Regions from separate parts of the Pelotomaculum schinkii genome, predicted to be linked through region 2. Evidence: riboswitches for the same ligand, from Rfam matches in the RefSeq annotation. Region 2 holds a riboswitch; each other region holds the start of a gene.

Region 1 (3,274 bases), 940 kb from region 2:
CTGTTGATATTTCAGAATACCAATGACCGAGGTGAACGGCGGCGGCACTTTTGCCAGGTGTATTCCCTCGCGGGCGGCTTTGCGTTCTACTGCCTGCAGGAATTTCGACCACATAAAACCGTTGATTATCCGGTTAAACTTGGCTGTTACGGACTTGTCGTTTTTAAACTCCAGGTTCTCTACGGCGAGGACGCAGTTTAACCGTTTTGCCAAATCTACCACCATGGCTGCAGCCTCGCCGATCAGCTTATTCCGCCGGTTGCTCCGTGCATATGTCCATTCTCCCTGCGGTATCCAAAGGCTTTCTTTGAATTGCCCTAGGTAGTCTGCATGGGTTATGCCCAGACCATCGGGGTTGGTATCCACTCCGATAACCCCGTTATAGGCTGTGTATTGTACCGGCGCTTCTTCTTCAATGGTGACGTGAATGTAATAACAGCCGTTCTTCCGGATAATTTCCACCTGGTAGGCGCTGCCTGTTATTAAATAGTCTATAACCATCTGCCGGTAGTTGAGCCCGTTGATCAGCCCTGTCTTCTTGGAAGGCTTATAGGCCAGATAGACCGGGACTGTGATTCGGTTGTAACGGATAGACTTTTTTGTCTCGACCGGCTCTGCTGCTATATCCAGGTAGATGATACCGTCTTTGGCATATAGCCGGGTGTTCAGGTTGCCGCCCTTGGTCTTATCACCCCTGGAAAGATAACGGTTGCTCCGGGCGTCCTGCCACGTATCAAGGGTAATGTTGCCTTTGCATCTCTGATGGAAGAGTCTCTTCCCGCCGAATACCACCGACGGAAATGTGCCGGCATCAAGGTGCTTCTGCCAAAATGCCAGTTTCCTTTCTTCTTTGTCCAGTCGCTTTTGCAGGTTGTCTTTCTTTCTGGGGGACCTGGCTTTTTCCAGACGCTTTCGGGTGAATTCCACTTTCTTTGTAGCATTGGCATGGTTTAGCTTTACCAGCTCTTTTTGTGATGAAATAGTTGCCTGGGCATCGTGCACCGTGTCGTTGGCCTGGCGGGAATTTAGGTTGAATTTACTTTGTACGGCCAAGCGTATGTCCTGGGTTTTCCAACCATCCAAAAGCCTTTTAAAGCCCCACCTTACGGCGGCGCAATAGCGTCCCATGAGGTTGTCGAGGAAGGTTTTTTGAACTTCCGTGAGCTGGAGAATGACGCCCCTAACCGTGGTTTTCACAGGCAGTCACCTCCTGCTCAATAAGCCAGGTCAGCTTTTTTGCCACTCTCCAGCCACGCTTACCGTATATCCTGGCGGAAAAACTAGAAGTCATTATTTGTGATTCCTTGTACCGCCTATGGCCGCCAGGTGTAAGCAGTGGTTTTAATTTCCCTTCTCTTTCCCAGCAATGCAACGTATGAGGCCATACATTTAATAACTTTGCTAGCTGGTGAGATGTTAACAGCTTTTCCATTGACACCACCTCTTACCATCACCCTAACAGAAACACTTGTTCGGTGTCAATGGTTTATTGGTTTATTTTTACTTTTGTTTAATTAATCTGTAGCTGCTTCACACCTCCTTGTATGAAAGTAACTTAACAAACAAAAAGCCCACCCGTTAGGGTAGGCCTCTGATATGCTGCTACTGCTCCAAAAATAACAGCTTCTGCTTCCCTACGCTGGTATTACCCAGATCAGGTTCAGAGGGTCGAGATTCCTCTCTCTCAGCCACAAGGCGCCCCTAGCTCATTATTCAATTGTATATAAATTATATCAAATCTGACAACTACTGTCAACAGCTACTCAGCTGGTCTATGACAAGTATTTACAGCGGTATTCCGTGGATGCAATGAACGTTTAATAAGTCTATAGCCGCTTTATTATTCGGTGGATCAAATTTTATACGTAAAAGCAAAGATTCAACCTTAAATGGTTACGATTTTACATTTATTGTTTCCATTTAATTGGTAGAAATGGATTAAGAATGCAATCTATAGATGTTATCTATGATATGTCCTAATATATTAAATTTTAAGAATTAGACTAGTATATATGCATACTTTAAAATTATAAGTAGAGGTGCAGACTTAATATGATAAGACAAAGCCATTGTTTAAGAAGGATAAGGATGTAATGAATGAGTTTATTGCTTATTTTTGTGTTTCTCAAGAAGAATTTATGTTGCAAACCTTTCTGAAAGAAAAACTTGATACGTTGAGGAAAATGATCGTAGCCGGAAAGAAGCTTACAGATCCTCGGTTGTTTGACCAGCTTTAAGGTATTTGTCGCGGTGAAATCCATATTATAACATTAAGAAAACAAAGGGGGTTATTTAATATAGTAATAAAATAAATTATTGCTATCTGAGCTGTAACAAGAATTGCTGTTGATGAAATGCTGCGTATAAGAGGAGGATGATACTTCATGAGAAAATACAAGTTTGAAGCGCCGCAGTCGTTTGAAGAGCTTTTTGAGATTATGCACAGAGCCAATTTCGAGAAGGACGAAATAAAGTTCGTGGCAGGGGGAACGGATTTTGTTCCCCGGCTTAATTTTGAACTGAATATGATCCCAAGCGAACAAAAACAGCCCCTGCAAATCATGTATTTGGGATGCCTTGGCATAGATTCCATTATTGAAAAGGACGGAATAATCTCTATAGGTGCTTGCTGCAAACTGAACGATATAATGAAAAATCCTGTTATTTGTGAAAAACTTCCCGTTCTGGTTGAAACAATTAGTCAAATGGCGGGGCTTACAATTAGAAATACTGGAACGATCGGTGGAAACATTATGAATGCCTCTCCGGCTAATGATAGCATCCCAACCTTTATAGTACTGGATGCAAACTTCATTTTAAAGTCGGAAAAAAAAGAGAGAACAGTAAAAGCTTCAGAATTTTTCACAGGGCCGGGAAAGACTGTCGCCAAACCGGATGAAGTTCTTACAAGGATTGAAATCAATTTGAAAAAAGGACATGCTTCCTTTAAAAAGCTTGGAAGAAGGCAGGCTGAAACGCTTTCTGTTGTTAATGCGGCAGCCTATGTGGAGCAGGAGAATAGTGTATGTAAAACCGTGCGCGTGGCAGTTGGATCTGTGGGGCCTACCGTAATTCGTTGTGAGCGGGTTGAAGTTGCTCTGCGCGGGAAAAAGCTTACGGAAGATGTAATTAAAACTGCCAGCTTAAAAGTGCTGAATGAAATCAATCCCATCGATGACCTCAGAGCAAGTGCATGGTACCGGAATAAAACTGCACCGGTAATGGTTTCCCGCGCGATCAAAGCGGCAGCAGGAATAAGGGGGGAGTAGCCAAT
Region 2 (3,274 bases):
GTTTTCCCTGAAGCGGTAAACGACAACCGGTGAATATGGCCTGATTTTTTGACGGCACTGCTGGCAGGAGCGGCTATGGCCACCGTTGCATTTAAGAATATAACGGGTTTCGGCAGGTTTGCGCCTGACTTCACGGTCTTTCCAAAAGATTTGGCGCCCTGGTTCTGCCCCTACCCATTTTTCAATAAGGCTGTAATACTCCCGGTAATTACGCTCAACCAGTTGAAGTTCAGGAGGAAAGCCGGCCTGGACAGCCTGGGTGTGAAAAAAATATTCTGCGAGGTCATGGGCAAGCCCGTCAATTTTGCCTGTATCCCAGGTGTAACCGCTCTCGGTCAACCAATGGTGAAAAGTATTAAAAATATTGCCGGAGCACACCACCAGCCGGTCATTTTTCTGTACGCCTGCCTTTTCCATCAGGCCGGTTAACTGGTTGCATGCCTTTTCCTCAAGGCTGAATCCGTCATCCCAGGTCAAGGGCAGAGCAGTGGCAAATATTTCTCTTGTCTCCTCGCATACAAGCACCAAAATTTCAGAAAAAGCGCGACAACCGCCGCCGGCATCCTCAACATGCCATTCCTTCACAAAGCCAACTCCTCTTAAGTTTTTTTCCGGAAAAATCTATGCCGCCTTTGTGTTTGTATTTTTAACCATTGATTATTATACAACACCTTGAGGAAAAGGACATAAAATATTCTGAGTGATAGAATGTAAAATATGGTATTTTCGCAGTAATGCTTGTTTTCTTTTGTAAAATAAAATTATGTCTTAAATAATCGATATATCAATAAATGAAATAATGTGTTATAATGTCCTTACTATAATTTAGAATCCAAGGTAGGAACTGGGGTAGTTATGCCCTGGTTAATTTAAATTTCATATATGCATGGGGAGCTGGGTAATCCGGCTGAGAAAGAACAGTGCGTTCTGACCCAATGAACCTGAACTGGGTAATGCCAGCGGAGGGATGCTGCTTTTCGATTGGATCGTTAGCCCTTTGCCAACTTCAGGTAAAGGGCTGTTTCTATTTAGACAATTATGCGCTGAAGCGGCGCCACGTATGATGAAAATACCAGCCGATGTAGTCGCCATTTCAATCGCACACGGCGCGCCAGCGCCGAACTTGGGCATTTAAAGTAACTTTTGTGAATTCGCACCTACATTTTGAGGGTAGAAGGAGGGATGTTGTTTCTTTTTGTTGCCATAATGAAAGCGAGGGGGCTTTAGTTTGAAGACAAAAGTGGCATTAACAATTGCGGGTTCCGATTCATGTGGCGGAGCAGGAATACAAGCAGACTTAAAAACATTCAGCGCACTGGGCACCTATGGTATGAGTGTGATTACAGCAGTGACGGCGCAGAATACCACAGGCGTGGTTGATGTCAGGGAAATGGATGTTGATATTGTCAGAAATCAGATTGACTGCTTGTTTGCTGACATTGAAATTGACGCGTTAAAAATTGGGATGGTGTCAAACGCTGAAATCATCAACGTCATCGCGGCTTGTCTGAGGGCGAATAAAGCTGTGAATGTAGTTGTGGATCCGGTCATGGTTTCCAAAAGTGGTCATTATCTTTTGCGTCCGGAAGCGAAAGAAGAGCTGGTAAAAGTATTGTTTCCCATAGCGGCAGTTGTTACGCCAAATATTCCCGAGGCAGAGCTGATAACCGACGATAAGATCGCAAGCCTCGAGCAAATGAAAAAAGCGGCCCGTAAAATCTACGAATTTGGACCGGGCTGTGTCGTGGTAAAGGGGGGCCATCTTACAGAAGATGCGGTAGACGTGCTTTATGACGGCAGCAGCTTTAAGTACTTTAAGGGGACGCGGGTAGATACAAAAAACACGCATGGTACCGGGTGTACCTTTTCATCGGCGATAGCGGCTCACCTTGCCAGGGGGTATGCAGTGCCGGAAGCGGTGTCGCTGGCAAAGGATTATATCAACGGCGCAATATTGCACTCAATAGAACTTGGCCACGGATTTGGACCGACCGGTCACTTTTATGACTTATATCGAAAGGCAGGTATTTTCAATGGGTAAAGAAGGAACACTGGGGGGGCTTAACCAGTTTGCCCTTTGGTTTGGCGCAGCCGTGTCCCTGGCAGAAATTATGACGGGCAGCTTAATCGCTCCCCTCGGTATCAAGGAAGGGATAGCGGTAATCCTGGCAGGGCATCTGATCGGCACGCTGATCCTGGCATTAGTGGGGGTTATTGGTTTCAGGGAGAAAAGTCCATCCCTCAAATCGAGCCGCCTGTCTCTCGGCCGGTATGGTTCGTACATTATTTCAGTGTTTAACATCATCCAGTTGGTCGGTTGGACTGCCATTATGTTAATCCAGTGTACAAGATCACTGCAGTCTATCACAGGGAAACTGTTTGGTTTTGATAATTTCACCGTACTGGTAATAGCTATTGGAATTCTTGTGGGGATTTGGGCGTTTAACGCCCACCGGGGTATTAATCTGATTAACAACGTTGCCGTAGTACTCCTGTTATTACTATGTGTGTTGATGTTAAGGTCAGTATTGCAGGCGGGAGAAGCGCAGGAGTTTGCTTCTAGTATTACCTTTGGCGCAGCGTTGGAATTAAGCATTATTATGCCTTTGACGTGGCTGCCGTTAATCTCTGATTATACCATGCTGGGCAAAAGCAGGGCAGGGAGTTTCTGGGGCAGCTTTGGCGGATATTTTCTGGGCAGCTCTTTTATGTATATCATTGGCCTGTTGTCCGCGACATACGCGGGAACGCCGGATCCCATAGGGGTTATGGCCGGTTTGAACCTGGGCATATCAGCTGTTTTTATCGTGATCTTATCAACTGTCACCACAACCTTCCTGGATGTATACTCCGCGGTAATGTCAACAAGCAATATCTCACCCGGCGTTTCAAGGAAGAACCTGATTCTGATTTTTACAGCCCTGGGTACGCTGCTGGCAATGTTCTTTCCTATGGAACAGTACGAAAATTTCCTTTACATGATCGGGTCCCTATTTGCGCCAATATTTACAATTGTGTTAATGGATTATTTTATCTATAAAGACAACCGCTCCATGGATGCTTTCAATATTACCGGTTTTGTCGCGGCTATAACTGGTGTAATCACCTACTACGCCGTTACCGGTATGGATCTATTAATCGGCTCGACGATTCCAGCCATGACCGTTACTATGGTGGTATATGGGTTAATCCGTCTTATTAGCAAATATCTGGTTTTGAAAGGAGATAAATATGCTAAACAAAATTGCTAGCGCGCTCAATACTGTCAGGGATA
Region 3 (3,274 bases), on a different contig from region 2:
CAGGATAGGTTTTCCATCCTCTGACACGGTTATGTATCTTTACTATCTGACCGTGTTTGGCGTTATAATAGAGTAATGATCAAAATGCAAACTAGTAAAAGGAGGTAAATTTAATGTGTACAGAAAAAAGCGATTGGGATAAGGTTATTGAGTTCCACGGCCACAGTTGCCCGGGCATAGCTACAGGTTACCACGTAGCCAGAGTTGCTTTACAAAAACTACAGGCCATTCGAGCCGCCGACGAGGAGTTGATCGCTATTGTAGAAAATGACTCCTGCAGCGTGGACGCTATCCAGGTTTTGACCGGTTGCACCTTCGGCAAAGGAAACCTTGTCTTTAACGACTTGGGGAAACAGGTCTATACTTTTGTTTGCCGCAACAGCGGACGTGCTGTACGGATTGCTGTCAAAGGTTCGGCAAGGCCAAAGGCCCCTTCGTTGAAAGAGCTAAGGGATAAAGTTTACGGCGGGACAGCCTCCGCTGAAGAACGTAAAGCTTTCCACGACCACCAGCAGGAACGCATCCGCTATATCCTGGATCTGCCCGACGATGAATTTTGTGAGATCCGGGACGTTGAAATTGAATTTCCCGATAAGGCCAAGATTTACGATTCTCACACCTGTGCCGTATGCGGGGAACAGGTCATGGAGCCGCGTGTCCGTGTTAAAGGCGGCAAGATTGTTTGCATACCCTGCTCAGAGCATTAGACAGAGACTGACCGAAATATTATTCCTTCAAAAATCTGCTTGATGCCGTTTCTGCCCGGGAAAAACCCCTCTCCAAGCAGAATGTATGCGACAATACCTGCCGCAAGAGCAAGAATCACTAGAACAGCAAACCAGCGGGGTATACGCCCTCTCCAAAAAAGGCTCAGCCCAACAACAATCAAGATTACAGGCCACAGCCTGGCCGACTGGGTTAACATCTCACGCGAGGCGTACCCCGTATTGATCAAGAGCATCGCTGTCCCAAACAGGATCAGCGCCATCCCGAGAATGAACGTCCCGACACTCACCGGTCTCTCTCCTTTCCCGAGCCTTGGAACAGAATATAAATCCCCAGGGCAATGATCAACAGCGGCCAAGAAAAACGCAAAAAATAGTGAGGGACTGTTTGTCCGACCAGAAAGATGATGCCCAGCCCGATCAACAGGAGACCGGCGTTGCGCCTTCGTTTTTCCGAATCTACATGCAAGCCTTTTTTTTCACCAGGCGACTGGTACCCGGCCGTCGGCTCTCCCTGCGCCTCCTGCACTCCTTCAACAGGGATGTCCGGACGGTCGTTTTCAACAGGTATAACAACCGCTGCGATGATGTAAACAAGAATGCCGCTGCCGCCAAGCATCACCGACAGGACCCATAGCAGCCTTACAAGGGTTACATCGACCTCAAAATACTCGGCCATACCGGCAGCGACCCCTGCAATCATCTTGTTTTTACGGGATCGGTAGAGCCTGTTCATATGAATGCCCCCAAATAAAGTTGTTTTAACCACTACATTGAAAATACGGGTGCGAATTAGATTCGCAAAATATAAAAATTATTTGATTTTCATGAACATTATGGTTAAGATTAAAGTTAATGGATAATTATTTCCTGACAGTTTTTATCAGTATATTTAATTTCCCATACAATTTGTATATTATGCGGGGAGCTGAAGCTATTCGGCTGAGAAAGAACTTGGTTCTGACCCACAGACCTGATCTGGGTAATGCCAGCGTAGGGACAAGCTAGATCGTGCTTTAAGTGAGCGCGTTCGGGCCTTTTGCCTGCAGGCAGAAGGCCTAATTTAATTTAAAGGAGGTTTTTGTCAGTGCTCTATAACGTCAGTCTGCAGGTCATCCCAATCGTACCCGAGGCGGAGGTTTACCCGGTGGTAGACAAGGTAATTGACCTGATCAGGGAGTCCGGCGTCAAATATGTTGTCGGTCCCATGGAGACAACGATGGAAGGAGAACTTGACCTGCTCCTGGGAATCGTAGCCAGGGCGCAAGAGATCTGCCTGCAAAATGGCGCCACACGGGTCCTGTCGGTGGTTAAAATAGACTGCAAGGCAGGTGGTGTCACGATTGAGGAGAAAATTAACAAGTATCGTTAACGGCGCATTCCCACTGGGATTTGTAGTCCTGCTGCTGGTTACATGGGAATACCTGGTGCGCTGGAAAGCCGTCCAGGAATGGATTCTGCCCGGTCCCGCCCTCATTGCGCGAACCCTGGCAGACAACCTGCCCTTAATCCTTAAACACACGCAAACAACGCTGATGGAATGCCTGGCAGGTTTTACCCTGGCCATAATCTTGTCCTTTGTTCTGGCTTTCGTCATGGACGAGGTCCCCCTTCTGAGGAGAGCTTTGTATCCCTTGCTTATCGCCTCCCAGACCGTCCCGATCATATCAGTGGCCCCGCTTTTCATAATTTGGTTCGGGTACGGCGTCATGCCCAAAATTATCGTAGTAATCCTGGTCTGCTTCTTTCCGATTGCTTTAAGCCTGCTGGGGGGGCTGGCGGCTGTTGACAGGGAGTACCTCGAGCTCTTCAGGTCGATGAAAGCCACCCGGCTGGATATTTTCCGGATGGTCAAGCTGCCTCTGGCGCTGCCCTCCTTCTTCTCCGGGCTGAAGATAGCCGCGTCTTACAGCGTCATGGGTGCGGTCATTGGCGAGTGGTTGGGCGCCAAGGAGGGATTGGGCATGTACATGACCATTGCCCAGCGCTCGTTCCAGGTAGACCGCGTGTTCGCGGCCATCCTTACCATCACCGTTTTAAGCGCGGCCCTCTTTGCGCTGGTAGTCCTTATTGAAAGACTGGTCATTCCCTGGAACAGGTTAACAGAATGGAGGGATTTGTAATGAAAAAGATAGTTCTGGCAGTCGCTTTATTAACACTCTTGCTGGCTGCAGGCTGCGGCGGGAACAAGTCGCAGGAGGAAAAACCTCTCAAAAAGGTTTCGGTAATCCTGGACTGGACTCCAAACACCAACCATACCGGAGTCTACGTAGCTCAAAAACAAGGGTTTTATGAAGAAGAAGGACTGGACGTGGATATAGTACAGCCCAGTGAAGGCGGAGCGGCCCAGTTGGTCGCGTCGGGGCAGGGCGATTTCGGCTTCAGCTACCAGGAAGAGGTAACCATAGCCAGGACCAAGGACATCCCCGTCAAGGCGCTGGCGGCTGTTATTCAGCACAACACCTCCGGCTTTGCATCGCCAGCGGGAAAAGGGCTCAAGAGCCCCAAGGACTTTGAGGGCAAGAAGTATGGGGGCTGGGGTTCTCCAG

What was found. Region 2 has a riboswitch for thiamine pyrophosphate ahead of thiD (bifunctional hydroxymethylpyrimidine kinase/phosphomethylpyrimidine kinase). Riboswitches for the same ligand answer to the same signal wherever they lie in the genome.
Region 1: linked by a shared signal. The riboswitch ahead of Psch_RS15540 (MerR family DNA-binding transcriptional regulator) and the one ahead of thiD (bifunctional hydroxymethylpyrimidine kinase/phosphomethylpyrimidine kinase) in region 2 are both predicted to bind thiamine pyrophosphate.
Region 3: linked by a shared signal. The riboswitch ahead of Psch_RS05645 (thiamine-binding protein) and the one ahead of thiD (bifunctional hydroxymethylpyrimidine kinase/phosphomethylpyrimidine kinase) in region 2 are both predicted to bind thiamine pyrophosphate.

What each region holds. Positions count from the first base shown of each region.
Region 1 is NZ_QFGA01000002.1:991,693-994,966, reverse strand. Features, by position in the region: gene Psch_RS15545 (IS200/IS605 family accessory protein TnpB-related protein) at 1-1,197, opposite strand, end outside; gene Psch_RS15540 (MerR family DNA-binding transcriptional regulator) at 1,181-1,432, opposite strand; TPP riboswitch at 1,615-1,713, opposite strand; gene Psch_RS15535 (hypothetical protein) at 2,094-2,237, shown strand; gene Psch_RS15530 (FAD binding domain-containing protein) at 2,385-3,269, shown strand; gene Psch_RS15525 ((2Fe-2S)-binding protein) at 3,273-3,274, shown strand, end outside.
Region 2 is NZ_QFGA01000002.1:47,654-50,927, reverse strand. Features, by position in the region: gene Psch_RS11210 (hypothetical protein) at 1-585, opposite strand, end outside; TPP riboswitch at 878-985, shown strand; gene thiD (bifunctional hydroxymethylpyrimidine kinase/phosphomethylpyrimidine kinase) at 1,229-2,041, shown strand; gene cytX (putative hydroxymethylpyrimidine transporter CytX) at 2,034-3,251, shown strand; gene thiM (hydroxyethylthiazole kinase) at 3,232-3,274, shown strand, end outside.
Region 3 is NZ_QFGA01000001.1:1,175,546-1,178,819, forward strand. Features, by position in the region: gene Psch_RS05630 (FmdE family protein) at 114-707, shown strand; gene Psch_RS05635 (LiaI-LiaF-like domain-containing protein) at 704-1,015, opposite strand; gene Psch_RS05640 (PspC domain-containing protein) at 1,012-1,461, opposite strand; TPP riboswitch at 1,637-1,742, shown strand; gene Psch_RS05645 (thiamine-binding protein) at 1,807-2,097, shown strand; gene Psch_RS05650 (ABC transporter permease) at 2,060-2,848, shown strand; gene Psch_RS05655 (ABC transporter substrate-binding protein) at 2,848-3,274, shown strand, end outside.